Regions from separate parts of the Shewanella sp. LZH-2 genome, predicted to be linked through region 2. Evidence: predicted binding sites of a transcription regulator. Region 2 holds the regulator's gene; the other holds the start of a gene.
What was found. The regulator NrdR, encoded in region 2, represses ribonucleotide reductase genes. The targets are predictions, from matches to a motif close to AAACACNANATNTNGTGTTT.

Region 1 (14,869 bases), 1.1 Mb from region 2:
TGATGTTGTCAGCCCGCGATAATGAAGAAGACAGGATCAGAAGCTATGAACTCGGTGCGGATGACTTCTTAGCTAAACCCTTTAGTATTAAAGAGTTATTGGTACGTTTGCAGGCGATTGAGCGACGGTTAGTGCAGCGGCATAAGCCACTAATGGCGATCGATCAAACCGCCGCCATTCAATCGATTAAGTTTGACGAAACCGCCTACAGGATAACCATCGACAAGCATGCCGTGGAGTTAACCCAAACTGAGTTTAGGTTATTTAAGTACCTGTTTGAACGAAAAGGGCAAGTGATCACTAAGCAAGAGCTGCAAAAGTCAGTTTTGCAAAAGGACTTAGGGCGGTTTGATCGTAACTTGGATATGCATATCAGTAATACAAGGCGCAAACTGGCAAATACTCGTTTACCGCGGACATTAATTAATACGGTACGTGGTCAAGGATACAGTTTTTCCGCTTGATGAGTTGTGAGGGGCTAACAAACTAGGCACTGATGAATTACAGCGTGACTGATGGCTTCTTAGGCAATTTTACTCGCTTTCATTTTCCCCAGATACGGATTTGGTTTATTCTAACGGGCATTATAGTAGATGCGTATTTTGCATCATTGCCCTCACATGAATAACTAAGTAGGAATCAGTATGCGGATCAGTGCCAATTTTGATGGCGGAAATATCCAAGTCATTAATCTTGATAATAAAGACGATATTCAACTGGCTATCCGTCCCGATGCGGGCGGTGAGTTTTATCAATGGTTCAACTTCCGATTCGAAGGTGATGTGGGAAACCAGTACACCTTAAATATTATCAATGCGGGCACCGCTTCCTATCCTAAGGGCTGGCAGGATTACCACGCAGTCGCCAGTTACGATCGTCAGCATTGGTTCCGTGTACCAACTCAATATATTGATGGCAAACTCAGTATCCAGCTTGAACTTGATTGTGATGCGATTCAAATCGCTTACTTTGCGCCGTACAGCTATGAGCGTCACTTAGATTTACTCAGCAACGCGCAATTACATCCCGATGTAAATCTTGAACATTTAGGCTTAACCTTAGATGGCCGTGATATTACCCTGATGAAAGTGGGCGATGGCAATCCTGATAAACGCAATATTTGGATCACCGCAAGGCAACATCCCGGTGAGACCATGGCGGAATGGTTAGTCGAAGGCTTAGTGAATCGTCTGCTGGATAATGATTGTCCAACCGCAAAAGCACTGCTCGATAAAGCGAACTTCTACATTGTGCCTAATATGAACCCGGATGGCAGCGTAAGAGGCCATCTGCGTACCAATGCGATTGGGGTTAACCTTAACCGTGAATGGCAAACCCCGAGCTTAGAAAGAAGCCCAGAGGTCTACCATGTAGTGCATAAGATGCAGCAAACGGGCGTAGATTTATTTTACGATGTCCATGGTGATGAAGGTCTTCCCTATGTTTTCCTCGCGGGTTGTGAGGGGGTACCAGCTTACAATGAGCGATTGGCGCAGCTGCAAGCGGACTTTAGTCAGGCATTAACCTTGGCCAGTGCCGATTTCCAAACCGAGTTTGGGTACGCTAAAGACGAGCCTGGTCAAGCCAACTTGACCGTGGCGTCTAATTGGGTGGCGCAAACCTTCGATTGCTTGTCGAACACCTTAGAAATGCCTTTTAAAGACAACAACAACCTGCAGGATCCGTTTGTGGGTTGGTCACCTGAGCGCAGTATTTATTTAGGCGAAGCGTCATTGATTGCCATGCTCGCCGTGGTTGATAAGTTAAGATAGGTGTGAATATGGCATTAATCGAATGTCCAATCTGCCGTAAACGGATGTCGAGCAAGGCGCCAGCTTGCCCGCATTGTGAGGCAAAAACCAATGGTGATAATAGCTCGCTCGTACGGATCAGTCATATCCAAAAATCCAGCAGCTTAATGAACCAAAGCTTTGTTGCCATGACGCTGTTTATTGCGGGGGTGGTGATTTGGTTTTGGGGTGGAGAGCCCGCCGAAGGCGTCCGCGCGACCATTGGTGCCATCTGTTTTGTCTTTGGTTTTGTGGGCTATTTAATTACCCGCGTTAGAATCGTATTACATAAGCGAAAGAGTGTATGACCGACATTAATCAAGTAATCGACCAAATGCCTGAAGAAGTCTATGAAAGGCTGCGTAGCGCTGCTGAATTAGGCAAATGGGAAGATGGCACAGTATTGACCGAAGCCCAGCGTGAATCGACTCTTCAAGTGGTGATGCTCTATCAGGCGCGCCGCTTAGATCAAACGGAGCATTTCACTATAGGTGCTGGCGGAAAATTAAATGAGCTGTCAAAGGTGGAGTTGAAGAAACAATTCCGTGGCGAGTCGATAGCCGAGTTTAAAGCTGACGACCTGTAATCTCAGTTGACGCAACGTATTAAAAAGCCCACTAATGTGGGCTTTTTAATACGCAAAGTTGCGATCCTTAATCGGGGCTGAGCTCACCAACTAAGTTTTGCAACATAGCAGCCTTAATTTCGCTCGGCTTTAAGTTTTTCGACAGCAGATAATGCAACTTAGCCAATGCAGCCTCAATGGTCATATCTGCGCCACTGATCACGCCTGCTTTAGCGAGGGCATTTCCCGTTGCATAACCGCCCATATTCACTTTGCCTTGGAAACACTGAGTCAGGTTCACTAACACAATTCCCCGTTCATCCGCTTGCTTTAGGGTATCGAGTAATGCCGTATCCTGTGGCGCATTACCTACACCAAAGGTCAGTAAAATGAGCGCCTTAACGGGTTGCTGCAGAATATTCTCAAAAATCTGCGTGGAGATACCTGGGTAGAGGGTGACCACACCTACGGGTTGCGGGCTGATATTAGCGACTTCTAACGGTTTATCGCTTGGCGTGGCAATTTTACCTGCGCGCAGATTAATTTTGATCCCCGCTTCAAGCAGTAAGGGGAAGTTTGGTGAGGCAAATGCATCGAAGCCGTCGGCGTGGGCTTTGGTGGAACGATTGCCACGGAATAGTTTGTTATTAAAGAATAAGCACACTTCAGCCACTGGATAATTAGCAGCGATATACAAAGAGTTGAGTAGGTTGGTTTGGCCGTCGGAACGCAACTGCGCCAAGGGGATTTGTGAGCCGGTGACAATAACAGGCTTTGACAGGCCTTGAAGCATAAAGGATAAGGCCGATGCCGTGTAGGCCATTGTATCAGTGCCGTGGAGGATCACAAAGCCATCGTACTTGTCATAATTGGCTTTGATATCATCGGCAATCATTTGCCAGTCGGTCGGTGCCATGTTTGATGAGTCGATGAGCGGGCAGTACTCGTGGATCACAAACTCAGGCATTTCAGCATGGTAAAACTCGGGCATGGATTGGACGCATTGGGTCAAAAATCCTGCTACTGGTGCAAAGCCATTATCGGTTTTTTGCATGCCTATGGTGCCGCCCGTGTAGGCGACATAAATGGAGCGTTTAGTCATTCTTGTCGTTATCTTAGCTTCACGTGGGCTAATTATACGATTTTGCTGACATAAACCCAATAAAAAAGCCCGAGGTATCGGGCTTTTGTGTCTTTCATCTTGAGTCTGCGCTAGTTGATCGCACAGCTGTCACAATATACATACACATGGTTAGGGTCGTTAAAGGCCGCTATAGTCTTTAAGCTACCTGTCCATTGGCTCAGCATTTGCTCAAGCAGCGTTGAATGGCTGAGTGAAGCGGGTAAATAAGCCGACACAGAGGCAAACATTTGCTGCACAAAACGCTGCTCAGGCGTGAGCTCTTGCTCAATCACACGGGTATCGAACAGGCTTAAATCCGCCAGTTTAGCTGCTTTCGCGACAGCTTGGTCTATATCACCTAGTTCGTCAACTAAGCCTAATTCTAGAGCTTTTTTACCACTCCACACACGGCCTTGGGCGATGTTATCCACTTGTTCTAAGGTCATTTTTCGTTCCTTAGCCACCAGTGAAATAAAGTCTAAGTAGCCACGCTCAATATGGCGCTGGATTACCGATTCAATTTGTGGAGAGAGGGTGCGCGTGACTGATAAACCCGCCCATTCAGAGGTTGATACGCCGTCGGTATGAATGCCTAAGCTGGCGAGTGAATCTTCGAAGGTGGTGATCATCCCGAAGATGCCGATAGAGCCCGTCAGTGTTGTTGGTGTCGCGAAGATATAATCGGCGCTGGCCGAAATCCAATAACCGCCGGATGCCGCAAGGCTACCCATACTGACCACCACAGGTTTACCCGCCGCTTTGAGGGCGAGTAATTCTTGGCGGATTTGCTCCGAGGCAAAGGCGCTACCGCCAGGGCTGTCAACTCGTAACACCAGTGCTTTAATATGTTTATCAAATCGCGCCTTACGAATGAGTTCAGCCGTGCTATCGCCACCAATCTGGCCTGCAGGTTGGCTGCCATTTAAAATAGTGCCGCTGGCAACGATAATACCAACACTGTCTTGCTCAACAAAGCTTGGCAGAGGTGTCACTAGGGTTAAATAGTCGTAAAAGCTGACCTGCTTAAAGCTGTCACCCGACTTTTCTTTACCCACGGTCTCAAGCATCACTTTGCGGAAATCTTCATCGGTCGCTAGGGTATCGACCCATTTCATATTGAGGGCCATAGTCGCAGAATCGCCCTCAGCCTTATCGAGTTGCGCGAGGTAATTTGCCGAGTCCAAAACCAAGGCTTTGGTATCAATTTGGCGATTTGTTGCCACCGTTTGAGTGTAACTTTGCCAAACATCAGCGAGTAGGACGCTGCTAGCCTCTCTGGCCGCATCTGACATATCGTCACGCATATAAGGTTCTACTGCGGATTTAAACGTCCCAACACGGAAAATATGTGCTTTTATCTTGAGTTTTTCGAGGGCGGATTTGAAGTATTGGTTATACATACTTAATCCCTCAAGTGAGACGCTACCTTGAGGGTTGAGATAGATGGTATCGGCAAAACTGGCAAGAAAATATTGGTTTTGTTCGTAATAGTTACCAATCGCTACGACCTTTTTGCCGCTTTCTTTAAAACGATTTAAGGCGTCGCCAATGGATTGTAATTTGCTGATCCCCGCACGTTTTAGCTCTGACAAGTCTAAGACTATAGTGCTTATCCTGTTATCGTGCGCCGCGTTATCAATCACATAGATAATATCCGCCAGTAGGATTTCGCCATCGCTGCTGCCGTTATTACCTTGCTTGAGTGCGGCTTCAAGCGGGTCGACCTGTTGTTTTTGATCAACAATCGATCCCGCAAGATTAAGTACCAGTGCCGAATTATCTTCGACCTGAATATCTTCACTACTGCCAATGACAATCAGAATCATGGCGAGGAGGCCAAAAAAGATCAGGTTAAGTATGAATTTACGGATCCCGTTAAGGGCGTTCCAAATGAATAAGCATATTCTCTTGAAAAACGATGGGTTAGCGGACATTAGCCACTCCTTTGCATATCGAATGTGCCAATGCTAACTGAAAATCTCTTCACTGGCTAAACACAATTGTAAAGGTTTTTAACTTTTAACCCGTTAGCAACAGTTGAGCTTACATTTGACTCAAGGTATGCTCATTTAAATCACTTGTTTAAAAAGGATGTTTGAATGTCGTTTCCCCATTTATTAGAACCCTTAGATCTGGGATTTACCCAGCTCAAAAACCGTGTGTTGATGGGCTCCATGCACACGGGGTTAGAAGAAGAAAAGGGCGGATTTGAGAAACTGGCAGCGTTTTATAAAGAGCGCGCGTTGGGCGGCGTAGGATTGATCGTCACTGGCGGAATTTCACCAAACCTACGTGGTCGATTGACTCCCCATGCTTGTCAGTTGAGTTTCCCCTGGCAAGTGGGCAAGCACCGCATTGTGACTCAAGCGGTGCATGAGGCCGGTGGTAAAATCTGTATGCAAATCCTGCATGCTGGGCGCTATGGTTATCATCCTTTTTCGCAGGCACCGAGTAAAATCAAATCGCCGATTACTCCCTTTACGCCTTCTGCCATGTCGAGCCGTCAAGTACGCGCCACTATTAAGGATTACGCCAGTTCTGCCGCCTTAGCGAAAAGAGCAGGGTACGATGGCGTTGAAGTGATGGGCTCTGAGGGGTATTTGATCAACCAATTTATCAGTTCCCGGACCAATACGCGCACCGATGAATGGGGCGGCAGTTTTGAAAAACGCGCGCAATTTCCGCTAGAGATTGTGAATGCCATTCGCGCCCAAGTGGGCAAAGACTTCATCATTATCTTCCGCTTATCTATGCTCGACTTGGTCGATAACGGCTCCACCTGGGATGAAGTTGTGCAACTGGCCAAATGGCTTGAAAATGCGGGAGTGTCTATTATCAATACTGGGATTGGCTGGCATGAGGCCCGCGTGCCAACCATTGCGACCAGTGTGCCCCGCGGCGCCTTTGCTTGGGTAACTGAAAAACTTAAGAAGTCGGTTTCAGTGCCCTTGATTGCCACAAACCGTATTAATACGCCTGAGATTGGCGAGCAAATCATCGCCACTGGTCAAGCGGACATGGTGTCTATGGCGAGGCCTTTCCTAGCCGATCCTGAGTTTGTGAATAAAGCGGCTGCCAACACGCCAGAGCTGATTAATACCTGTATTGGTTGTAATCAAGCCTGTTTAGATCATACCTTCTCTCTGAAACGTGCCACTTGCTTGGTCAATCCCCGTGCCTGTTATGAGACCGAAATTAACTTTTTACCTACCAATAAAAAGAAGCGTATCGCAGTGATGGGCGCGGGCCCCGCTGGGATGGCATTCTCTGTGTATGCAGCGATGCGCGGCCATGAAGTCGTGCTTTTTGAGGCGAAATCCGAGGTGGGTGGTCAGTTTAATCTGGCACGTAAAATCCCAGGAAAAGAAGAGTTTAACGAGACAATTCGTTATTTCCTCAATCAAATTAAACTGTATAAAATTGATCTGCGCTTAAATACCCGCTTGGATGCTAAGGTACTGGAAACCGAAACGTTTGATGAAATTGTTATTGCTTCCGGCGTGGTCCCACGCGAGTTGAGCTTGCCAGGATTTGATAGCCCCAAAGTGGTGGATTATCAGCAGGTTCTGACGGGGCAAACTGCGATTGGTGACAAAGTCGCGCTGATTGGTGCTGGCGGTATTGGCTTTGATATGGCGCATTACCTCTGCGAATCTGAGTCGAGCACGCTTAATCCTGAAAAATGGTTAAAGCAGTGGGGTATAGACAAGCAATATCAGCATGCGGGTGGGTTAGCCGAGCCTGAAGTCGATAATAGCGATCACAGACAAGTTTATTTGCTGCAACGCAAGACTTCAAAGATGGGCCAAGGCTTAGGTAAAACCACCGGTTGGATCCACCGTTTAGTGTTAAAACAGCATGATGTGAAGATGAAAACCGGCGTCAACTATGAAAAGTTTGATGACGCTGGCCTACATATTCGGGTTGGTGAGCAAACTGAAGTATTGGCCGTGGATAATGTTATCCTCTGCGTCGGACAAGAATCAAATCGCACCTTAGTCGATGAGATGAAAGCAACGGGCATTCCTGTGCATTTGATTGGGGGGGTTGATGTTGCCGCTGAGCTGGATGCAAAACGCGCCATTCGTCAAGGCGCCGAGCTTGCTATGCTGCTGTAGTTTTAAGCGGTTTATCCTAAAAAATGCCTGAGTCAGACTCAGGCTTTTTTGTTGATTGATATGAAGATAAGCGCTTATCTATATGAGTGGGCCATTTGCTTAGTTGGGTAAATGCCCATAACTGACGACTCTAGTGACTTGCCACTGGCCATTGGTGTGTTGCCAGACCATTAAAAATTTGGCTTTGCCGTCACAACTGCCAGTTTCTTGGCTGCAAAATTTATGTACACCCTCTGTTATCGCGCCAAAGTCCTTGATGGGATAGGCTTGAAAGCTCTCTTCAACCAGTGAGCGGGTGTATTTACCACAGGCATAGTTTTTAGTGTTGTTGATCATCGACTGGCGATCCCAAGTGACACCACCGTTGTCATGGTAAAACTCGACCTTATCTGCAAAGTAACTTTCGTGCAGCTTGAGTTGTTGCTCATCGGCACAACGATTAAATGAATCAAATACCTTACTATCCATGTCTTTCATTTCGGCAACGAGGTTATCTTCACTCGAAAATGCACTCATTGACACAAGCAGCAAGCTGATTGCGATTAACTTATCCATAGCTCTCCTTGGCATAAACTGGTCCACCTAATACAAAGTAAAAATAAGTGGAAAGCAATAACATAATGATCTTTTGGCAAGCTAACAAGGGTGAGCGATAAAGCGCTTGGGAAGCTGTAAAGATGTTGTTTTTGCTAATCAGTAGGTGTTATGCAGGAGAATGTTTGTCAATAACAACCAATAGTAGACGACTCTGCTAGTCTTCGACCACTTCTTGCTGTGGCACGGCTTTGAGGTTGGCGGTTTTACGTGTAGATGTAGACTGAGCGCGGGTGTGGCAAGAATAGGTCACCACGGCAGCGCCTTCGGGCGATAAGTCGAGTTCTAAATCTTCGCTGGGTATACAGCAGCAGGGCAGACATTCGTCGGCATTGAGATCGGCTAGAGGCTCGGTTAAATAGCTGACACGACCACTAAGCACTTTTGTTTTACAGGCACCACAAAAGCCACTACGACATTCAGAGAAAATTCTGACTTTTTTGGCCTCAAGAGCTTGCAGTAAAGAGCCGTGCTGCGGGGTAAATAGCAGCACAGGTTGCCCTTGCAGGCGCACAATGGGCGCCTTGGCAAAGGGATTATTCAATGGATGGCTCTTTAGCTGGTTCGACTTAGTCATTTCGTAATCTAGTCATTTCACAATCAAAAGTGATTAGAGATCGAAATCAAGAAATTCATCACTGTCGACGGCTGCATCGATTTGGCCAACCAGATAGGATGACACTTCCACTTCTTGTGGGGCCACTTGCACTGCGTCACTCTCTAGCCAGTTTTTCATCCATGGCAGTGGGTTAGTTTGTTCTGCGTAAGGTAGCGGCAGGTTAACTGACTTCATCCGTTGGTTAGTAATGTACTCAACATATTGGCAGAGGATCTGCTCGTTTAGACCGATCATTGAGCCGTCTTTGAACAGGTATTTTGCCCATTCTTTTTCTTGTTCGGCGGCTTTTAGGAACAGGTTATAGGCTTCCTGTTGGCATTCTGCGGCAATCTCGGCCATCTCAGGATCGTCTTTGCCGCCCTGCATAATGGTTAAGATATGCTGAGTGCTGTTTAAGTGCAGCGCCTCGTCACGGGCGATAAGACGAATAATTTTCGCGTTACCTTCCATAAGTTTACGCTCAGCGAAGGCAAATGAGCAGGCAAAGCTCACGTAGAAGCGAATGGCTTCGAGCGCGTTAACTGACATCATGCACAGGTACAGCGCTTTTTTCAGGGTGCGGGTATTTACCTCTAAAGGCTCACCATCAATCACATGGGTGCCTTCACCGAGTAAATGATATGTCTGGGTTAATTTGATGAGGTGATCGTAGAACTCTGCAATGTCTGTGGCACGGCGCAGGATCTCATGGTTCACCACGATATCGTCAAAAATCACTGAAGGATCGTTGACGATATTGCGAATAATGTGAGTGTATGAGCGCGAATGAATGGTCTCGGAGAATGACCAGGTTTCAATCCAGGTTTCTAACTCAGGCAGTGACACCAATGGCAAAAAAGCTACGTTAGGCGAGCGACCTTGAATTGAATCGAGCAGCGTTTGGTATTTCAGGTTCGAAATAAAAATATGCTTTTCATGATCGGGTAGTGAGTTGTAGTCGATTTTATCGCGGCTCACATCGACTTCCTCTGGGCGCCAGAAGAAAGACAGCTGCTTTTCAATTAGTTTTTCAAACACTTCATATTTTTGTTGGTCATAACGTGCGACGTTTACTGATTGTCCGAAAAACATGGGTTCACGGGTGGCATCGTTGGGTGTTTGGCAAAAAGTAGAGTAGGTCATGGTACGAGTATTCCAATAAGTCGGGATCCCATTGGGATCCCGCAACCGTTAACATTGAAGATTAGATTTTGCAAGCGCCGCCAGCACAGCCGTCATCTTCTTTCTCTATGTTGGTAATGTCATCGTGTTGATCCGATGCACCATCGCGAGTGTTATGGTAGTACAGCGTTTTTACACCTAACTTGTAGGCATTGAGTAAGTCTTTTAGCAGGGTCTGCATTGGGACTTTACGGCCCTCAAAACGCGCTGGATCATAGTTTGTGTTGGCCGAAATCGCTTGGTCAACGAACTTTTGCATGATACCCACAAGCTGTAAGTAACCTTCGTTGCTTGGCATTTGCCATAACAGCTCGTAGTTGTATTTCAGCTCATCGAAATCAGGCACTACTTGTTTTAACTGGCCATCTTTACTGGCTTTCACACTGATCAAGCCGCGTGGCGGTTCGATACCGTTGGTGGCGTTTGAGATCTGTGATGAAGTCTCAGACGGCATCAGTGCAGACAATGTCGAGTTACGTAAACCGTATTCTTTGATATCTTGACGTAGTGTTTCCCAGTCTAAATGCAATGGCTCACTGCAAATCTTATCTAGGTCACGTTTGTAGGTATCGATAGGTAAAATACCTTGAGCGTAAGTCGTCTCATTAAATAATGGGCACGCACCTTTTTCTTTCGCCAGATTCATTGACGCTTTGAGCAGATAAAACTGAATCGCTTCAAAGGTCTTGTGAGTCAGATTGTTCGCGCTACCATCGGAGTACTTCATACCATTCTTCGCTAAATAGTTAGCGAAGTTGATAACACCAATCCCTAAGGTTCGACGGTTCATCGACGAAATTTGCGCCGCTTTGATTGGGTAATCTTGGTAATCCAGCAGGTTATCTAAGGCTCGCACGGCTAAATCAGCTAATGGCTCCAGTTCCGCTAAATCGGTAATTGTCCCTAGGTTTAATGCCGACAGTGTACAAAGGGCGATTTCGCCGTTTGGATCGTCAATGTTATTCAATGGCTTAGTCGGCAGCGCGATTTCAAGGCAGAGGTTAGACTGTCTGATCGGTGCAACTTTTGAGTCAAATGGACTGTGGGTGTTACAGTGATCCACGTTTTGAATGTAGATACGGCCCGTTGAAGCACGTTCTTGCATCATCAATGAGAACAGATCCACCGCTTTTAATGTCTTTTTGCGAATGCTGCTGTCTTGCTCATATTGCAGATATAAACGCTCAAATTCGGCTTGATCTTCAAAGAAGGCATCGTAAAGACCGGGTACGTCCGATGGGCTGAACAGGCTGATATTTTCGCCTTTGATCAGACGTTGATACATCAGTTTATTCAGTTGCACGCCGTAGTCTAAATGACGGATACGGTTATCTTCAACGCCACGGTTATTTTTCAGTACTAGCAGCGATTCAACTTCTAAGTGCCAAATAGGATAGAAGAGGGTGGCTGCACCGCCGCGCACGCCGCCTTGCGAGCACGATTTCACCGCAGTTTGGAAATACTTGTAGAAAGGTAAGCAACCTGTGTGGAAGGCTTCGCCACCACGGATTGGGCTTCCTAATGCACGGATACGACCGGCGTTGATACCGATACCAGCGCGTTGGCTCACGTATTTTACGATAGATGATGCTGTCGCGTTGATTGAATCCAAGCTATCGCCACATTCAATCAGTACGCATGAGCTAAACTGACGAGTCGGCGTACGCACTCCCGCCATGATAGGCGTTGGCAGTGAAATCTTAAAAGTCGATACCGCATCGTAAAAATCTTTGACGTATTGCAGACGCGTAGCTTTTGGATAGCGGGCAAACAAACAGGCCGCCACCAGAATATAGAGGAACTGGGCGCTCTCATAAATCTCGTGGGTGACGCGGTTTTGAACCAGATATTTACCTTCAAGCTGTTTAACGGCTGCGTAAGAGAAGTTCATATCGCGCCAATGGTCGATATAAGTATCCATAATATCGAGTTCTTCGCGGGTGTAATCCTGCAGAATATGCATATCATACTTACCCAACTCTACCAGCTTAGTGACATGGTCATATAACTTGGGCGGCTCGAACTGACCAAAAGCCTTCTTACGCAAATGGAATACGGCTAAACGCGCAGCCAGAAACTGATAATCGGGTGACTCAGGGGAAATTAAATCCGCCGCAGATTTGATGATCGTTTCGTGGATAGCTTCGGTTGGGATCCCATCGAAAAACTGTAAATGCGTGCGAAGTTCAACTTCAGAAACAGAAACGTTTTTTAATCCCTTGGCTGCCCAAGTAATTACGCGGTGTATTTTGTCGAGATCAATTGTCTCACGTGCACCACAGCGTTTTGTAACTGTCATATTGCTATTCATTGAAGAGAGGCCTTGGTTCTGATATCTGTTCAGGTGAACTAAGTCACCGTACGTTTCCTTGTAAAACAATCAACCTGAAAACCCTTAATACTGTTGACTATGGTGAAAATAGTCGATTTAGCGGGGAACTTCTAGTGTGTCTGATTGCTACCTATACACAAGATATGGTGTTTTAAATAATCTGAGATACAAGATAGTGAGGTTTGCTATTATTTGCAAGTCTCAATTTAGGGGGTATCTTGTGGATATCTTGAGGATAAAAAAATGCGTTAGTAATGACTAACCCTGTAGCTCAAATTGAGATTAGCGTGCGTTTGATATGGCGAATTTTTATTCCGATCCCGCAGTGTGATCGATCGCTAAAATAAGCAGCGATCACGATCGCGGGGATTGACCCATAGCGTTAATTCTATTAATAGCTATCAGCACGAATCCTGATTCGTGCTTATTTTGTTAACGCTTGGCTTAGTGCCGAATGTAAATTCGAAGGCGTCGTAAACTGTGCATAGGCAGGCCATGCATCGGGTGTATCGTCCTCGCCCAAATATCCCCACAGCGCTACACCGCCGAGCATGCCCGCCGCTTGAGCCGCCAGTAAATCCCGCTCAGCATCACCTAAGTAAAGGATTTGCTGTGGCTTGCACTGCAACTGCTGCGCGCCCAATAGCATAGGTGCGGTATGGGGCTTAGGGTAACGGGTCGAATCGCCGCTGATCATCACTGGCATACGCGAGCTGAGCTTAAGCTTATGTAACAGGGGACGAGTAAAGCGGGCAGGTTTATTGGTGATGACTCCAAATGGCACGCGGCATAACTCGAGCCAGTCAAGCAGTGGAGAAATACCTTCAAACAATTGGCAATGGTCGCCATTGATCCTTTGATAGTGGGCAAGGAGTCCTTGCTGGACTTGGGTGCGTAGCACCTCATCTGCACCAGGAATGGCCGCATCGACTAAGGCAAAGCTGCCATGGGAGGCGGCGCTACGCATGTCTGCAAAGGGTTTTGCCAGGATACCGACATCAGACAAACTGAGGTTAAGGGCCTGAACCAGATCCGGCGCGGTATCGGCAAGGGTACCATCAAGGTCGAATAAGACCCCTTTAACCTCAGCTAAACTCATCTTAATCTGCCTTTTGCGTTGCAATCATATAGTTTACATCGACCTTAGATGTGTACTTAAAAATCCCTGTTAACGGGTTATAAGTGATCCCAAGGGCGTCTTTGCAGATGAGGTCGGTGTTATCGACTAAGGCCATGAGTTCCGATGGCTTGATGAACTTATTATGGTCATGGGTGCCAATTGGCAACATCTTTAATAGGTACTCGGCGCCGATAATGGTCTCGACAAAAGACTTCATATTACGGTTGATGGTTGAGAAAAACACAAAACCACCGGGTTTTACCATATCGCAGCAGGCTTGGATCACTGATTGGGGATTGGGTACGTGTTCGAGCATCTCCATGCAGGTCACCACATCATAGTATTCGCGGTGATCTTCCCTATGAGCCTCGGCGGTGTTTTTCACGTAATTGATGCTCACACCGGTTTCCAGCGCATGCAAGCGTGCAACTTCTAACGGTTCTTCACCCATATCAAGACCATCAACCACTGCACCGATGCGCGCCATGCTTTCGGATAAAATGCCACCGCCACAGCCGACGTCGAGCACTTTTTTACCAAAAATCCCGCCAGCGGTCTGATCGATATAGTTTAAGCGAAGGGGATTTAATAGATGCAGCGGTTTAAACTCGCCATTGAGATCCCACCAGGTTTCGGCCATACGTTCAAACTTTGCGATTTCCTGTGGGTCTACGTTGGTATTCTGTTGCATGCGATTACCTAAAGCGGCTGAATAGTGCGGCTATTATAACGACAATGGTGGATAAACACAGTATTGGCTGATTCTAAGTCTTTGTGGTTGAGTGAAATTTCAGCAATTATCATTAATTCTTAAACACTTTGTGAAGCGGAGCGGTTTTTCTGCTCGGATATTAATCAAGTCTTGGACTCAATTTCGCCATTAACAACGGATTTTATCGGGTTTAAAAGTGCAAATTGACAGTGTTTTCATCTATTAAGCCACATCCTTCTCAATTCGCGCAGGATAGGTCTGGCGACATTAAATAACTGTGTTAGAATGCCAAATCACGTTTTTGGGCCGCTCAATGATACGGATTATGCGTTGTCGGCTAATTTTCAGGGGAACGAGCAGTTTATGACTGATCTGGCATCATCTATTTCGCCAATTAATATCGAAGACGAACTAAAGAATTCGTACCTTGATTACGCCATGAGCGTCATCGTAGGACGTGCATTACCAGACGTGCGTGATGGCCTTAAGCCTGTACATCGCCGCGTGCTGTTTGCCATGAGTGAATTGAAGAACGATTGGAACAAGCCGTACAAAAAGTCTGCCCGTGTGGTCGGTGACGTGATCGGTAAATATCACCCCCATGGTGACGTGGCGGTATACGACACTATCGTGCGTATGGCTCAGCCTTTCTCACTGCGTTACACCTTAGTCGACGGTCAAGGAAACTTCGGTTCGGTTGACGGTGACTCTGCCGCGGCAATGCGTTATACCGAA
Region 2 (14,869 bases):
CTTGCCTAGATTCTAGATTCTAGATTCTAGATTCTAGATTCTCGATCTATTTCGTCATGCGCTTGTATTTCAGGCGGTGTGGTTCAACCACATCGGCGCCATAGGTGTTCTTCAACCACGCTGAGTATTCGGTGTAGTTACCTTCGTAGAAGTTAACTTGGCCTTCGTCGCGATAATCCAGAATATGGGTCGCGATACGGTCTAAGAACCAACGGTCGTGCGAGATCACCATAGCGCAACCAGGGAATTCGAGAATCGCTTCTTCCAGTGCGCGCAGGGTTTCAACGTCTAAGTCGTTGGTCGGTTCGTCGAGGAGCAGTACGTTACCGCCAGCCTGCAACAGTTTAGCTAAGTGAACACGGTTGCGCTCACCGCCCGATAGAGTACCGATAATCTTTTGCTGATCTGCACCACGGAAGTTAAAGCGGCCCACATAGGCGCGGCTTGGAATTTCCATGTTGTTGATGCGCATGATGTCTTGACCACCAGAGATTTCTTGCCAAATGGTGTTTTTGTCATTCATCGAGTCGCGGAACTGTTCAACCGACGCCAGTTGTACTGTTTCACCTATCTCAATGGTGCCGCTATCGGGCTGCTCGCTGCCAGACAGCATGCGGAACAGGGTCGATTTACCTGCACCGTTGGCACCGATAATACCGACGATAGCGCCCTTAGGAATCGAGAACGACAGGTTATCGATCAGCACGCGATCACCGTAGGACTTGGTTAAGTTCTTCACTTCGATGACTTTGTCACCTAAACGTGGTCCAGGCGGAATAAACAGCTCGTTGGTTTCGTTACGTTTTTGGTAATCAGTGGTGTTCAGCTCTTCGAAGCGCGCCATACGGGCCTTGCCCTTAGACTGACGGCCTTTCGCGCCTTGGCGAACCCATTCTAATTCTTTCGCAATGGTCTTTTGACGTGCGCTTTCTGCGGCAGATTCCTGCTTCAAGCGGGCATCTTTTTGTTCTAGCCATGAAGAGTAGTTGCCTTCCCATGGGATACCCTCACCACGGTCAAGTTCTAAAATCCAGCCAGCAGCATTGTCGAGGAAGTAACGGTCGTGGGTAATCGCCACAACGGTGCCCGAGTATTCCTGGAGGAAGTGCTCGAGCCACGCGACGGATTCAGCGTCCAAGTGGTTGGTCGGTTCGTCGAGTAGCAGCATTTCTGGTTTTTCCAGCAGCAGACGACAAATTGCTACACGGCGGCGCTCACCACCCGATAAGACTTCAATCTTTTCATCCCAATCAGGCAGACGTAGCGCGTTCGCCGCGCGCTCAAGGATGTTGTCTAGATTGTGAGCGTCCTGCGCCTGAATAATCGCTTCAAGTTCGCCTTGCTCTTTGGCAAGCGCGTCGAAGTCCGCATCGGGTTCTGCATAAGCGGCATAGACTTCGTCTAAGCGTTTGAGGGCATTTTTTGCTTCAGAAACCGCTTCTTCAATCGCCTCACGCACGGTTTGCGTTGGGTCGAGTTTGGGTTCCTGTGGCAGGTAACCAATCTTCAGCCCTGGCATTGGGCGTGCTTCACCCTCAATCTCGGTATCGATACCGGCCATAATGCGCAGTAGGGTGGATTTACCTGAACCGTTAAGACCTAACACACCGATCTTGGCGCCGGGGAAAAAGCTTAAAGAAATGTCTTTAAGGATCTGCTTCTTAGGCGGAACAACCTTGCCCACCCGCAACATGCTGTAAACAAACTGAGCCATTTTTCTGCATCTATAAGTGACTAATGATGCGGCTAATTCTACTCGATTGCGCGCCGAACTCAACTCGGCATTGAGGCGCATTCAAGCTAAAACTGTAGGATTTTCATGTTTCAGAGACTGGGATTGTCGGCTCGTTACGAGTAGAATACCGCGCAACCCTACCTATAAGAATTGGCTGCTGGAGTAAGCAATGCTGAAAAAAGATATGAATATCGCAGATTATGATCCGGAACTGTTTAACGCAATTCAGAATGAAACTCTGCGTCAAGAAGAGCATATTGAGCTGATTGCTTCTGAAAACTACACCAGTCCACGCGTGATGGAAGCGCAAGGTTCACAACTAACGAATAAGTACGCCGAAGGCTATCCAGGCAAGCGTTACTACGGCGGTTGTGAGTATGTGGACGTAGTTGAAACCTTAGCGATTGAGCGTGCAAAACAACTGTTTGGTGCGACCTACGCAAACGTACAACCTCACTCAGGTTCTCAAGCAAACAGCGCCGTTTACATGGCATTGTTAAAACCAGGCGATACCGTTTTAGGAATGAACTTAGCACACGGTGGTCACTTGACCCACGGTTCGCCAGTAAACTTCTCCGGTAAGCTATACAACATTATTCCTTACGGTATCGATGAGTCTGGCAAAATCGACTACGACGAAATGGAACGTCTGGCCGTAGAACACAAACCTAAGATGATGATCGGTGGTTTCTCTGCTTACTCAGGCATCGTTGACTGGGCAAGAATGCGCGAAATCGCAGATAAAATTGGTGCTTACCTGTTTGTTGACATGGCGCACGTGGCCGGTCTTATTGCTGCTGGCGTGTATCCAAACCCAGTGCCACACGCTCACGTTGTGACGTCAACTACTCACAAAACCTTAGCGGGTCCTCGTGGTGGTATCATTCTGTCTGCTGCCGATGATGAAGAGTTATACAAAAAGCTGAACTCTGCAGTATTCCCTGGCGGTCAAGGCGGTCCTTTGATGCACGTTATCGCGGGTAAAGCGGTCGCCTTCAAAGAAGCCCTAGAGCCAGAGTTCAAAGCCTACCAACAACAAGTGGTTAACAACGCTAAAGCCATGGTTGAAGTGTTCTTAGAGCGCGGTTACAAGATCGTCTCTGGCGGTACTGATAACCACTTAATGCTGGTGGACTTAATCGGTCGCGACTTAACCGGTAAAGAAGCCGATGCCGCGTTAGGTAGCGCGAACATCACAGTAAACAAAAACTCTGTGCCAAACGATCCACGTTCTCCATTCGTGACCTCTGGTGTGCGTATCGGTACGCCTGCGATCACTCGCCGTGGCTTTAAAGAAGCTGAAGCGAAAGCGTTAACCGGTTGGATCTGTGACATCCTCGACGATGCCCACAATCCAGCGGTCATCGAGCGCGTAAAGGGCCAAGTATTGGCACTGTGCGCCCGTTTCCCTGTTTACGGTTAACCGATTAATTTTGTGGGGCTGAGTCTAACAACCATCTGATAGTTAACCTCAGCCGATAAATAGGATAAAATCCCATGGCCGCATTAAGCGGCCATTTTTATTGCTAAAATCTTAGACTTAAACCTGCTCGGTTTAAGCAAGATAGGCTTTATTCCATTCACGGCAGGAGGCTCAATGCATTGTCCATTTTGCAGCGCGACAGATACTAAAGTGATCGATTCCCGATTAGTGGCTGAAGGCCATCAAGTGCGTCGTCGCCGAGAATGCACCGAATGCCACGAAAGATTTACTACCTTCGAAGGGGCCGAATTAGTCATGCCACGGGTGATTAAACGCGATGGTACGCGCCAACCCTTCGATGAAGAAAAGCTGCAAGCAGGCATGTTACGCGCGGTCGAAAAGCGCCCCGTGTCCATGGATGAAATCGAGCAGGCCTTAAGTAAAATCAAGTCAACGCTGCGGGCGACTGGCGAGCGTGAAGTGCCATCCGAGATGATAGGTAACTTGATGATGGAACAGTTAATGAGCCTAGACAAGGTTGCCTATATTCGTTTTGCCTCGGTTTATCGCGCCTTTGAAGACGTCTCCGAATTTGGTGAGGCGATTGCGAAACTGCAAAAGTAACATGGGTTATCTTAGGTTAGCGCTTAGGTTAGCGCCTCGTTATGCGCCGCATTCGGGCACGCTTCCTCAAGATTTCATAGGGTTTATATGAATTGGTCAGAACTCGATAACCAGATGATGAGCCGAGCCATACAACTGGCTCGCAAAGGATTTTATACCACTCGCCCCAATCCCAGTGTGGGCTGCGTTATCGTAAAAGATAACCAGATTATCGGTGAAGGTTATCATCAAAAAGCCGGCGAGCCCCACGCCGAGGTGCATGCACTGCGCATGGCTGGCGAGCTCGCCCGTGGCGCGACCGCATATGTCACCTTAGAACCTTGTAGCCATTATGGCCGTACGCCGCCGTGTGCCTTAGCGCTGATCAATATCGGTATTAAACGTGTAGTCGTTGCGGTGGAAGATCCTAATCCGCAGGTCGGTGGCCGCGGTATTCAAATGCTGCGCGATGCGGGTATTGAAGTGGATGTGGGATTACATCGCGATGAGGCCTATGCCTTAAATCTTGGTTTTATGAAGCGCATGGAGTCTGGTCTACCTTGGGTGACGGTCAAACTGGCCGCGAGTCTCGATGGTAAAACCGCGTTATCAAACGGGGTGTCCAAATGGATCACAGGCCCCGAAGCGCGCCGCGATGTGCAGCGTTTACGTTTACGCGCCTGCGCCATAGTGACTGGGATTGAAACTGTACTAGCCGATGACCCATCTCTCAATGTGAGATACTCAGAGCTTGGCAGTTTAACTGCGCAATTTAGTGCGTCGCAGGTTTTACAACCGCTGCGAGTGGTTTTAGACAGTCGCGCCCGTATGCCTATCTCGGCTGCATTGTTTGCGATTGAATCGCCGATTTTATTAGTCTCGACAGTGAGCTATTCGTCAGACTTTATGGCGCAATTACCCGCCCATGTGACTTGCCTCCAATTACCGGCGATTGATGGTCGAATCTCGCTACCCGAGCTCTTAAGCTATTTAGGCAAAAGCTGTAATCAGGTGCTTATCGAAGCGGGCGCGACCTTAGCTGGCGCCTTTATTCGCTCAGGATTAGCCGATGAATTAGTGCTATATCAAGCGATGAAAATCCTTGGCGCACAAGGGCGTAATCTACTCGAATTACCCGATTATCAAATGATGGCCGATATTCCGACCCTCAAACTGGTCGATGAGCGTAAAGTGGGCGCGGATACGCGTTTTACCTTGAGGCTCGAGTCCAATCCATCTTTAGCGAATAAGTGAGTTAACCATGTTTACTGGGATTATTGAGGCCGTTGGCACGCTGCGAAAGCTTGAACGCAAAGGCGATGATATCCGTTTAACGGTCGCCAGTGGCAAACTGGATTTAAGCGATGTGCGTTTAGGCGACAGTATCGCCACCAACGGTGTGTGTTTGACTGTGGTGCAACAATTAGCCGATGGCTATGTGGCTGATGTGTCAGCAGAAACCGTCAGCCTTACAGGCTTTGCCAACTATAAAGTGGGCACTAAGGTCAATCTTGAAAAGGCCGTCACCCCAACTACACGTTTAGGCGGCCATATGGTCAGCGGCCATGTGGATGGCATTGCCACCGTAGAGCAGCGTTTGGCGCGGGGCCAAGCGATTGAGTTTTGGTTAGCGGCGCCTACGGAGCTGGCTCGCTATATCGCCCATAAAGGTTCTATCACCATCGATGGCGTGAGCCTAACGGTAAACGAAGTCGATGGACACCGTTTCCGATTAACCATAGTGCCCCATACCGCGGGTGAAACCACGTTGGTGGATTTGAAAGCCGGCGATAAGGTGAATATTGAAGTGGATTTAATCGCTCGCTATTTAGAGCGTTTAATGCGCTTTGATACTAAAGAAACCCAAGGCGGTGGGGTGACCATGGAAATGTTAGCCCGTGCTGGCTTTGTGCGTTAGGGCACTGGCACTTAGCTCACTTAGGTATAGAATTTCATAACAACAGTAAAATCATAAAGGTCCTACAATGGCGCTGCACAGTATAGAAGAGATCATCGAGGATATTCGTCAAGGCAAAATGGTTATTTTGATGGATGACGAAGACAGAGAGAACGAAGGCGACCTGATTATGGCGGCCGAAATGGTGACGCCAGAAGCGATTAACTTTATGGCGAAATACGGTCGTGGACTCATCTGCCAAACCATGACCAAGGCCCGTTGCCAGCAGCTAAATCTGCCCTTGATGGTGACTAATAACAATGCGCAGTTCTCGACCAACTTTACGGTATCGATTGAAGCTGCCGAAGGCGTAACCACCGGGATTTCGGCCCACGATCGCGCCGTAACGGTAAAAGCGGCCGTGGCTAAAGATGCCAAGGCATCGGATTTAGTCCAGCCTGGGCATATCTTCCCATTAATGGCGCAGGACGGCGGCGTGTTAACCCGCGCTGGCCACACAGAAGCGGGTTGTGATTTAGCCCGTTTAGCGGGGCTTGAGCCGTCGGGCGTGATTGTTGAGATCCTCAATGAAGACGGCACCATGGCCCGCCGTCCTGATTTAGAGATTTTCTCTGAAAAACACGGCGTTAAAATCGGCACTATTGCGGCGCTGATTGAATACCGTAACACCAAAGAAACGACCGTTGTGCGTGAAGCAAAATGCAAACTGCCAACCCGTTTTGGTGAGTTCGATATGGTGACCTTTAGGGATACTATCGACAACCAATTGCACTTTGCCTTAGTGAAGGGCGAGGTGAAACCTGACTGTTTAGTGCGGGTGCATTTACAGAATACGTTTAACGATCTACTCCATTCTGAGCGCGATCAGCAACGCAGCTGGCCGCTCGAAAAAGCGATGGCGCGGATTTCTGCCGAAGGTGGTGTATTGGTGTTGCTTGGCAATCAAGAACATTCCAGTGAAATTCTCGCTAAAGTCAAAGCCTTTGAAGCGGAAGATCAAGGTCAAACGCCTGTATCGGCTAAATGGCAAGGTACGTCGCGCCGCGTCGGTGTGGGTTCACAAATTCTGGCCAGTTTAGGCGTGACCAAAATGCGACTCTTAAGCTCGCCTAAGCGTTACCATTCACTATCAGGCTTTGGCCTAGAAGTGACAGAGTACGTAGCTGAGTAACAGGCTAAGCTTTTAATAGGTTCCACTAAGGTAAAATTCACCATTTCTATCATTTGCATAAGGCCGTGGGCAATTGACTGTGGTATCATGTCGCCACTTTTCGCCCCGAGCCGGGTGCTTTAGCTAAATTAGGTAAGAAAATGAACGTAGTTCAAGGTAATATCGAAGCGAAGAATGCCAAAGTTGCGATTGTAATTTCGCGTTTTAACAGCTTTTTAGTAGAAAGCCTGCTTGAAGGTGCACTTGACACGCTGAAACGTTTTGGCCAAGTCAGTGATGAAAACATCACTGTCGTCCGTGTACCTGGTGCGGTTGAGTTACCGCTGGCTGCACGTCGTGTTGCTGCAAGTGGTAAGTTTGACGGCATTATTGCACTTGGTGCCGTAATCCGTGGTGGTACCCCTCACTTTGATTTTGTTGCAGGCGAATGTAACAAAGGTCTAGCTCAAATTGCATTAGAGTTCGATCTGCCGGTTGCTTTCGGTGTATTGACTACAGATACCATTGAACAAGCTATTGAGCGTTCAGGTACTAAAGCGGGTAACAAGGGCGGCGAAGCTGCGCTAAGCTTGCTTGAAATGGTCAACGTTCTGCAACAGCTTGAACAACAGTTGTAATAGTAGGAAAAATAATGAAGCCTTCTGAGCGCCGCAAGGCCCGCCGTTTAGCCGTTCAAGCCATTTATTCATGGCAACTAAGCGGGAATAATATTGCCGATGTCGAGCATGAGTTTTTAACTGAACAGAGTCTCGATGGTGTAGACGTAGCTTATTTTCGTGAGCTATTTGCAGGCGTAGCAACTAAGAAAACCCAACTGGATGAGTTGATCATTCCACACTTAGATCGCCCCATTGATGAGGTGTCTCCAGTGGAGAAAGCTATAGTCCGCTTAGCGGCCTATGAGCTGACTTTCCGTAAAGATGTGCCATTTAAAGTTGCCATTAACGAGGCGATTGAATTGGCTAAAGCTTTCGGTGCGGATGAAAGCCATAAGTTTGTTAATGGATTACTCGACAAACTGGTTGCACGTAAGTAATAAGGACAAACGGTATCTTAGGATACCGTTTTTCATTGCTAACAAAGGTGGCCGATGTGAGTCGCGCCAAACTGTACAGTGAAAGAATTCCAGCTTATTGAATGTTATTTCAATCACCGCGGCCCAGCACGCCGTGATGTAAAATTGAGTATTGGCGACGATTGCGCCCTTGTGCAGCCCGCCGAAAACAAGTCGATCGCCATTTCCTGCGATACCTTAGTCGAAAATGTTCACTTCTTCCCCGATATTCCACCTCAAGCCTTAGGTTACAAAGCCTTAGCTGTAAATCTTTCTGATTTAGCGGCAATGGGGGCCGAGCCTGCGTGGATGACGCTTGCACTCACTTTGCCAGAGGTTAATGAGACCTGGCTGAGTGGTTTTAGTGAAGGCCTGTTTGAAGCGGCAGAATATTATGGCATCGCCTTAATAGGTGGTGACACAACTCGCGGGCCTAGGGCAATTAATATCACAGTGCACGGGCAAGTCCCTCATGGCAAAGCCTTGACCCGTCATGGCGCTAAGGCCGGTGACTGGATTTATGTAACGGGTACGCTTGGTGATTCTGCGTTAGGGCTGGACTTGATCCGCGGCGTGCAACATGCTCGAGCGGAGCATAAAGAGTTTTTGATTAATCGCCATTATCGACCCACTCCTCGAGTATTGGCTGGGCAATCATTGCGCTCTTTGGCATCCAGTGCCATCGATTTATCCGATGGTTTTATCTCGGATATTGGGCATATCCTCAAGGCATCAAAGGTTGGCGCTGTAGTCGATGTGGGGGCGATTCCTTTGTCGCGCGCGATGCAAGATACCGTGAGCGAAGAACATGCATTAGGCTATGCGCTGACGGGGGGTGAGGATTATGAACTGCTCTTTACCGTGCCTGAGGCACAAAAAGGTGCGTTAGAAACCGCCCTCAGCCATGCTGGTACTAAGTTTGTCCGTGTTGGGCAAATTTGTGCGGGCAGTAAGCTTAAGTTGCAACTTAATGGTGAGCTATTTACGCCACCGTACCACGGTTTTGAGCATTTTTAATGAAGTTGTTATCCGAAGATCAGGCGCTGTCGCGCCTGTCCCTTAAAAATCCTATTCATTTTTTAGCCCTCGGTTTTGGCAGTGGTTTAGCGGCTAAGGCTCCAGGTACTTTTGGTACCTTGGCGGCAGTCCCGCTCTATTTATTATTGGCCCAGTTGCCCTTGAGTTGGTATTTAGCCCTGACCTTAGTGTGCGTACTCGCGGGGATTTATATCTGCGATAAGGCCGCTAAGGACATGGGCGTACATGACCATGGCGCGATTGTATGGGATGAAGTTGCAGGTTTATTGATCACTATGATTGCCGCCCCCGCTGGTATTCTGTGGCTCGCTGTCGGTTTTGTGCTGTTTCGGCTATTCGACATCCTAAAACCTTGGCCGATTCGATGGCTTGATGCCAAAGTTGAAGGTGGTTTTGGCATTATGATAGACGATGTATTAGCAGGATTTTTTGCACTTATTTGTCTGCAAGTAATTGTCTTTATTAGCCAATAATATCTTTAGTTAACCCAAACTAAAGTTCGTTACCCTATAAATGCCAATGCCTTATCTGCTGTAGATAAGGCATTGGTTATAAAGCTTTATTTTCGTTGCGGTGGCTTACTGTATTTTTACTGTAATAGTTCTCGTGCATTGGCGAGAGTGTTAGAAGTAATTGTATCGCCACCAAGAAGTCTGGCTAATTCTTGGATACGTTGCTCCCTATCCAAAGGCATCATAGTGGTTTCTGTACTGCCCGCCTTGTTGAATTTATTCACAAACATATGTTGATGGCCATTACCAGCAACTTGAGGTAAATGGGTTACACAAAGTACTTGAGTCGATTCTCCTAGACTACGCAGCATTCTGCCAACCACAGCAGCGGTCGGGCCTGAAATTCCCACATCCACCTCGTCGAAAATCAGGGTAGGAGTGGCAACCTTTTTTGCAGTAATCACTTGGATGCCTAAACCGATACGCGACAATTCACCGCCAGAGGCTACCCGTGAAATCGGTTGTAAAGGCTGGCCAGGGTTGGTTGTGACCATAAACTCTATATTATCGCTGCCATTTACCGACATAATCTCGGGATTAAAATTCACTTCAATGGTGAACTTACCCTTGGGCATGTTGAGTTCGTGGATAGATTGAGTCACTAACTTATCCAGTTCTTTTGCATAACGGGCGCGGCTCTGGCTCAGTTTTTGTGCGTTCGCTAAATAAGCTGTTTTACTCGCTTCAACTTGGAGTTGGATTTCCTCTAACTTAGTTTCATCATCATCGAGGGTTGTGAGTTCCGCTTTGAGTGCCAAATGATGTTCGGCTAATTTGTCAGGGCTAACATGATGCTTACGGGCCAGTTGCATAGCCTTTGAGAGTCGTTCCTCTAAATAGGCAAAATGCGCGGGATCGAGTTCGAGTTTACTCAGGTAATGCTGTAATTCTCCCGCGCTCTCTTGTACTTGAATGAGGGCCTCATTTAACATAGTACTGACATTGGTTAATGCGGGATCATAGCTTTGCAAATTTTCAGCAAGGCTTACAGCCTTGTTAAGCAGTGACTCAATATTGCTCTCTTCGCCATCAGTGAGTAAATATAGGCTGGCTTGGCAGCTATCCACCAGTTCAGTGCCATTGGCGAGGCGTTTATGCTCTTGCTCAATGTCCTCAAATTCACCGACCTTGAGGTCGAATTCATCTAGCTCTTCAACTTGATATTGCACCAGCTGTTTTCGGGCAATACGTTCATGCTGTGAGGCTTCTAATTGCTTGAGTTCGGCTTCGATTTGTTTGCAGCGTTGATAGCTTGCTGCCACTGTGTCTATCAGTAGTCTGTGATTGGCGTAGCTGTCGAGCAAGGTGAGTTGATGCTCACTCTTTAGCATAGCGTGGTGGGCGTGCTGACCATGGATACCGACCAGCAATTGCCCGAGTAATTTCAGTTGAGTTAACGGCACAGGATTGCCATTAATGTAGGCGCGTGAGCGGCCATCACTGCCAATAGTTCGACGCAGAATACACTCATCATCAAGTTCGAGATCGTTATCTTCGAGCCAACGTTTGGCAAGGGGAACATCGTGTAGTGAAAATCGAGCACTGACTTCGGTTTTACTTGCACCAGGGCGAACGCTGCTGGCATCGGCACGATTACCTAGGCACAAACCTAAGGCGTCGATGGCGATGGATTTACCTGCGCCGGTTTCACCAGTAATGCTGGTCATACCGGGACGAAAATCCAGTTCGAGAAAACGGACGATAGCGAAATTATTGATGCTGAGTTGGCAAAGCATAATGAGTTCCTGTCGAAAAACTTACCAAATCACTGTATTGATAAACAGTATATACTGATTTTATATACAGTAAAGTGGCTTTGGGTAAATATTCGACACATTGCAATAAGCTAGAGTTTAATCGCTTGTTTATGAATAGGTTTTAACAAGTTGTTCTAAAATAGGTAAGCTAAAAAAAGTCACTATAGTGCCAAATAATATCCCCTGCGCACTGGTTGAGGCTTGGGTGTTATAGCGCTGAGCAAGTAAATAGACGCTGGCCGCCGTAGGTAAGGCACTGAGGATTACACCCATCACTAAGTAATCTCCACTAACGCCAACGCTTTTAAGCATGAAGAAAACCAATGCGGGTTGTAGGATTAATTTAAAGAGGTTGATAAGGCTAAGTTCGATAAGATTCGTCAGGCTAAATACCTTGCTATCTTTTTGGTAGCGCATGGCTTTGGCTAATACCATGCCAACGGCAAATAAAGCGCAGGGGCTTGAGGTATTGCCAATTTGTTGGATCATCATCGCTACGCCAGAGGGCAGTGTTATCCCCAATGCCGAAATTGCAATGCCGATAAAGCAGCCGATAACGATGGGATTTTTAACCACAGCTAAACACATGATCACTACGGCGTGGTGTTGTCTGTGGGTATTTGTCGTAAGCTCCAGCGAGACCAAGGCCACGGCAAACATAAGCACGGACAATAAACTGGCTATGGCGGCGGCAACTAGGGCGCTTTGTTGTTCAGGAAATATAATCACCAGCAGCGGAATACCAATAAATGCGGTATTGCCAAAGGTGGCATTTAAGGCGCGCACGGCGGCAATTGCATGCTGTTTAGGATTGAAAAGTAAGGATATACCAACACAAATCAGATAAATCATCAGCATGGCGGCGCTATAGCCTGCAATAAATCCCCATTGCAGAATTTCTTCAATCGGTTGCTGGGCCAGTGCAATCAAGAGAATGGCAGGAAACGCAATATAGTAGACATATTGATTGAGCACTTGGTCGGTTTCTACTGGGAGAAAACGCAGTTTTTGTACAAGTGTGCCGAGCAGCATGATCCCGAAGACGGCAAACAGAGGGGTTAAAATGGTCATATCCCTCACTCATCCTTTTGTGTTTTTGCTTTCCCGCAAGAAGACGTTGTGGGTGCGCTAGCAGGGAATAATACCTAGGGTAATTGACGATAATCGGTGTTAGCGCAGTAAACTTATTGGCAAAATAGCATAGGATTAGCCTTGGAAGCTATTGCGCTATGGTCGTAGAAATGAATAATTCTACGTTTAAAACACAATGAGTTAGTGCCTTATATCTGTGAGCGGCACTCACGCTAAACGATGGGATTGAACATGGCTGATGATGTTGGCGCTGAGCTGCAGTTAATTTATCTGTTTGTGCATTTGGTGAATGCGGGCAGTTTTTCTCAAGCCGCGAAAGTGCTCGATATGCCTATCGCTACTGTGAGCCGTAAGCTGGCCAAGCTTGAAGAAAAGCTCGATAAGCAATTGTTTATGCGAAGTACCCGCAAGCTGCGATTAACCGAGGAAGGTTTAGCGTTATTTCAGCGATATCAGAGTGTGATTGCGCAGTTCGATGAACTCAGTGGCATTGGCAGCGATAAACCTGAAGGCACATTGCGGATAGCTGCGCCAATCTCAATTATTTCAATTATCTTTATTCACGCATTAAACGAGTTTGGCCGTTTATATCCCGATATTCGTTTACACATTTCCCAAAGCAATGAGTTAGTGGATTTAATTGATAAAGGGATTGATGTCGCGATTGTCGGTGGTGCACAGCCTGATTCCTCTTGGGTGTCGAGTACTTTAGGTGAGCTTGATTATCGTTTGTTTGCGACGCCGGAATATTTAGCCCATGCCCCTGAATTGATCCATCCCGATGATCTTGAAAACCATCAGTTGATCAAAGTTTGGCCGCTATTTAATTGGCATTTAAAGCATCCTAATGGCGAGTCTTTCTATTTTAATGGCCCAACAAAACTCACGCTCACGGATCTCCATGGCGCGATTCAGGCGACCTTAGATCATGGTGGTATTCTGTATGGGCCAGAATTATTCGTAAAACAACAGATTAAAGAAGGGCGTTTAAAAGTGCTCTTACCGGAATGGATTGGCGAACAACGTAGAATTTCGATTCTTTATCACCAGCGTAGTCAGCAACCGCTGAAAGTGAAGGTGTTTATCGAGTTTATGCAATCCAAAGCGCCTGAACTTTTTTCAATGGCTTAAGATTAACGTTTACGGGGTTTTAAAGTATTTTGGCTCATGGAGTTTTGCGTTTGCTTAGCATCTTGCAGGCTCGCGCGGGTGGCGGGCACAATCCCAAGCTCACGGTAATAATTCACTAAACGGCGTAATTCAAATAGAGAACCAATACGGTTTTGACCGCCTATGGTGAGTTTCCAGGTATCGGTAAGGCCTTCGCTATTGGTTAAAATAAAACCTTGATAAACAATTTTTTTCATATTGAATGGGTTATAGAGTTAACTCTATTCTCCGGTGATTCAAACCCGTCGCTGATGCTACCTAAGCAGTAAAAATGTTAGGTAACATCGCCGGATTTTCAAGGCAACTGAAGAGATAAACCCTAGACCTTAAACGGGTTTATTACGCGACGCTGATCCCGATATTCGATACACCCGCTTCGATAATCTCTTTGCGTAACCCCTTCACTAATTCGGCAGTGATCTTAGGGTTTTCTTCGATAATTTCCAGCAGGGTATTTTGCAGCGCGCGCTCTTCTTCCATCACTTCATGGGCGAAGACGTAGTCATCTAAGGCATCATCGGTTAACTCTACATCGCTGATAGTCTCGATATAGTTCGCCACAGTGCTTGAGGATAACTTGCTGATATTGGTTATATCTTCCTCAAGGTTGGTTTGAATCGCCCCAAGCAAAGTGGAAAGTGCAACCACGGCATCCATTGCTGGGTATACGCCATAGCTATCAAAATCGACAGGATCTGGGGTGTTATCTTCTAAGCGTTGCAGATGCACATCGATGTTGAATTTCAGCTTATTGTCGTACTGGGATTGCCAAAGAAGCTCGAGCACAGTGCTTAATACCGCAGGATCACCAAACTCACAAACCTCTGAAAACAGTTGATAGTTAGGCAACATTCGTTGGCAAAGGGCAATGGCAAAGAGTTTTTTCTGTGGTAGTTCTAGCGCTTTTAAACGCTTAAAGAAGCCCGTTTTTTTGGTCATCTGTTATTTCCGCTGATAGCTGTGATAGCACTTGTTTTGCCGCCGATTCTACCTTAGTTAGCTCATCAAGTAACTCTAGTATTTCCGGTTCGAGATCTTCGACACGGGCATCACGTTTCAATGCCGATTCAATCTCTTGGCATAATCGCTGTGTGGTAGGCACTCCGCAATAGCAACTGGCGCCATGAAGTTTATGGATAGTGCTGAGCATCGTGGTTTGATCGTTTTGACTCAGTGCCGTCTCTATCGCCGAGACCGTTTGAGGTAACGATTCCAATAACATGCGTAGCATATCTAATGCTAGGTCAGACTTATGGTTAGCTTGGGTTAAGCAAAGATCCCAGTTGAGGGTATGTAAATCAAAGTGAGTGAATTTGGGCCGAGTAATCCAGCGGTTAATCTCTGCTTTAAGTGCGGCTTCATCTATGGGTTTGGGCAAATAACCATCCATGCCACT

Region 1: nrdA (class 1a ribonucleoside-diphosphate reductase subunit alpha) is a predicted target of NrdR. The motif match lies at 12,435-12,454, and genes of this name have one in related genera.

The regions. Positions count from the first base shown of each region.
Region 1 covers NZ_CP069350.1:2,337,923-2,352,791, reverse strand. Annotated here, with positions in the region: gene JM642_RS10505 (response regulator transcription factor) at 1-464, shown strand, start outside; gene JM642_RS10500 (M14-type cytosolic carboxypeptidase) at 645-1,772, shown strand; gene JM642_RS10495 (hypothetical protein) at 1,781-2,098, shown strand; gene JM642_RS10490 (DUF1315 family protein) at 2,095-2,376, shown strand; gene ansA (asparaginase) at 2,444-3,457, opposite strand; gene sppA (signal peptide peptidase SppA) at 3,568-5,412, opposite strand; gene JM642_RS10475 (NADPH-dependent 2,4-dienoyl-CoA reductase) at 5,578-7,596, shown strand; gene JM642_RS10470 (nuclear transport factor 2 family protein) at 7,696-8,151, opposite strand; gene yfaE (class I ribonucleotide reductase maintenance protein YfaE) at 8,348-8,767, opposite strand; gene nrdB (class Ia ribonucleoside-diphosphate reductase subunit beta) at 8,801-9,931, opposite strand; gene nrdA (class 1a ribonucleoside-diphosphate reductase subunit alpha) at 9,993-12,281, opposite strand; gene JM642_RS10450 (HAD-IA family hydrolase) at 12,727-13,401, opposite strand; gene ubiG (bifunctional 2-polyprenyl-6-hydroxyphenol methylase/3-demethylubiquinol 3-O-methyltransferase UbiG) at 13,403-14,113, opposite strand; gene gyrA (DNA gyrase subunit A) at 14,498-14,869, shown strand, end outside.
Region 2 covers NZ_CP069350.1:1,236,383-1,251,251, forward strand. Annotated here, with positions in the region: gene ettA (energy-dependent translational throttle protein EttA) at 47-1,714, opposite strand; gene glyA (serine hydroxymethyltransferase) at 1,905-3,158, shown strand; gene nrdR (transcriptional regulator NrdR) at 3,333-3,782, shown strand; gene ribD (bifunctional diaminohydroxyphosphoribosylaminopyrimidine deaminase/5-amino-6-(5-phosphoribosylamino)uracil reductase RibD) at 3,870-5,015, shown strand; gene JM642_RS05565 (riboflavin synthase) at 5,023-5,679, shown strand; gene ribBA (bifunctional 3,4-dihydroxy-2-butanone-4-phosphate synthase/GTP cyclohydrolase II) at 5,747-6,850, shown strand; gene ribE (6,7-dimethyl-8-ribityllumazine synthase) at 6,991-7,467, shown strand; gene nusB (transcription antitermination factor NusB) at 7,482-7,886, shown strand; gene thiL (thiamine-phosphate kinase) at 7,965-8,921, shown strand; gene JM642_RS05590 (phosphatidylglycerophosphatase A) at 8,921-9,415, shown strand; gene recN (DNA repair protein RecN) at 9,532-11,190, opposite strand; gene JM642_RS05600 (AEC family transporter) at 11,320-12,282, opposite strand; gene lldR (LysR family transcriptional regulator LldR) at 12,535-13,434, shown strand; gene JM642_RS05610 (DUF3319 domain-containing protein) at 13,437-13,670, opposite strand; gene JM642_RS05615 (YjaG family protein) at 13,813-14,412, opposite strand; gene barA (two-component sensor histidine kinase BarA) at 14,387-14,869, opposite strand, start outside.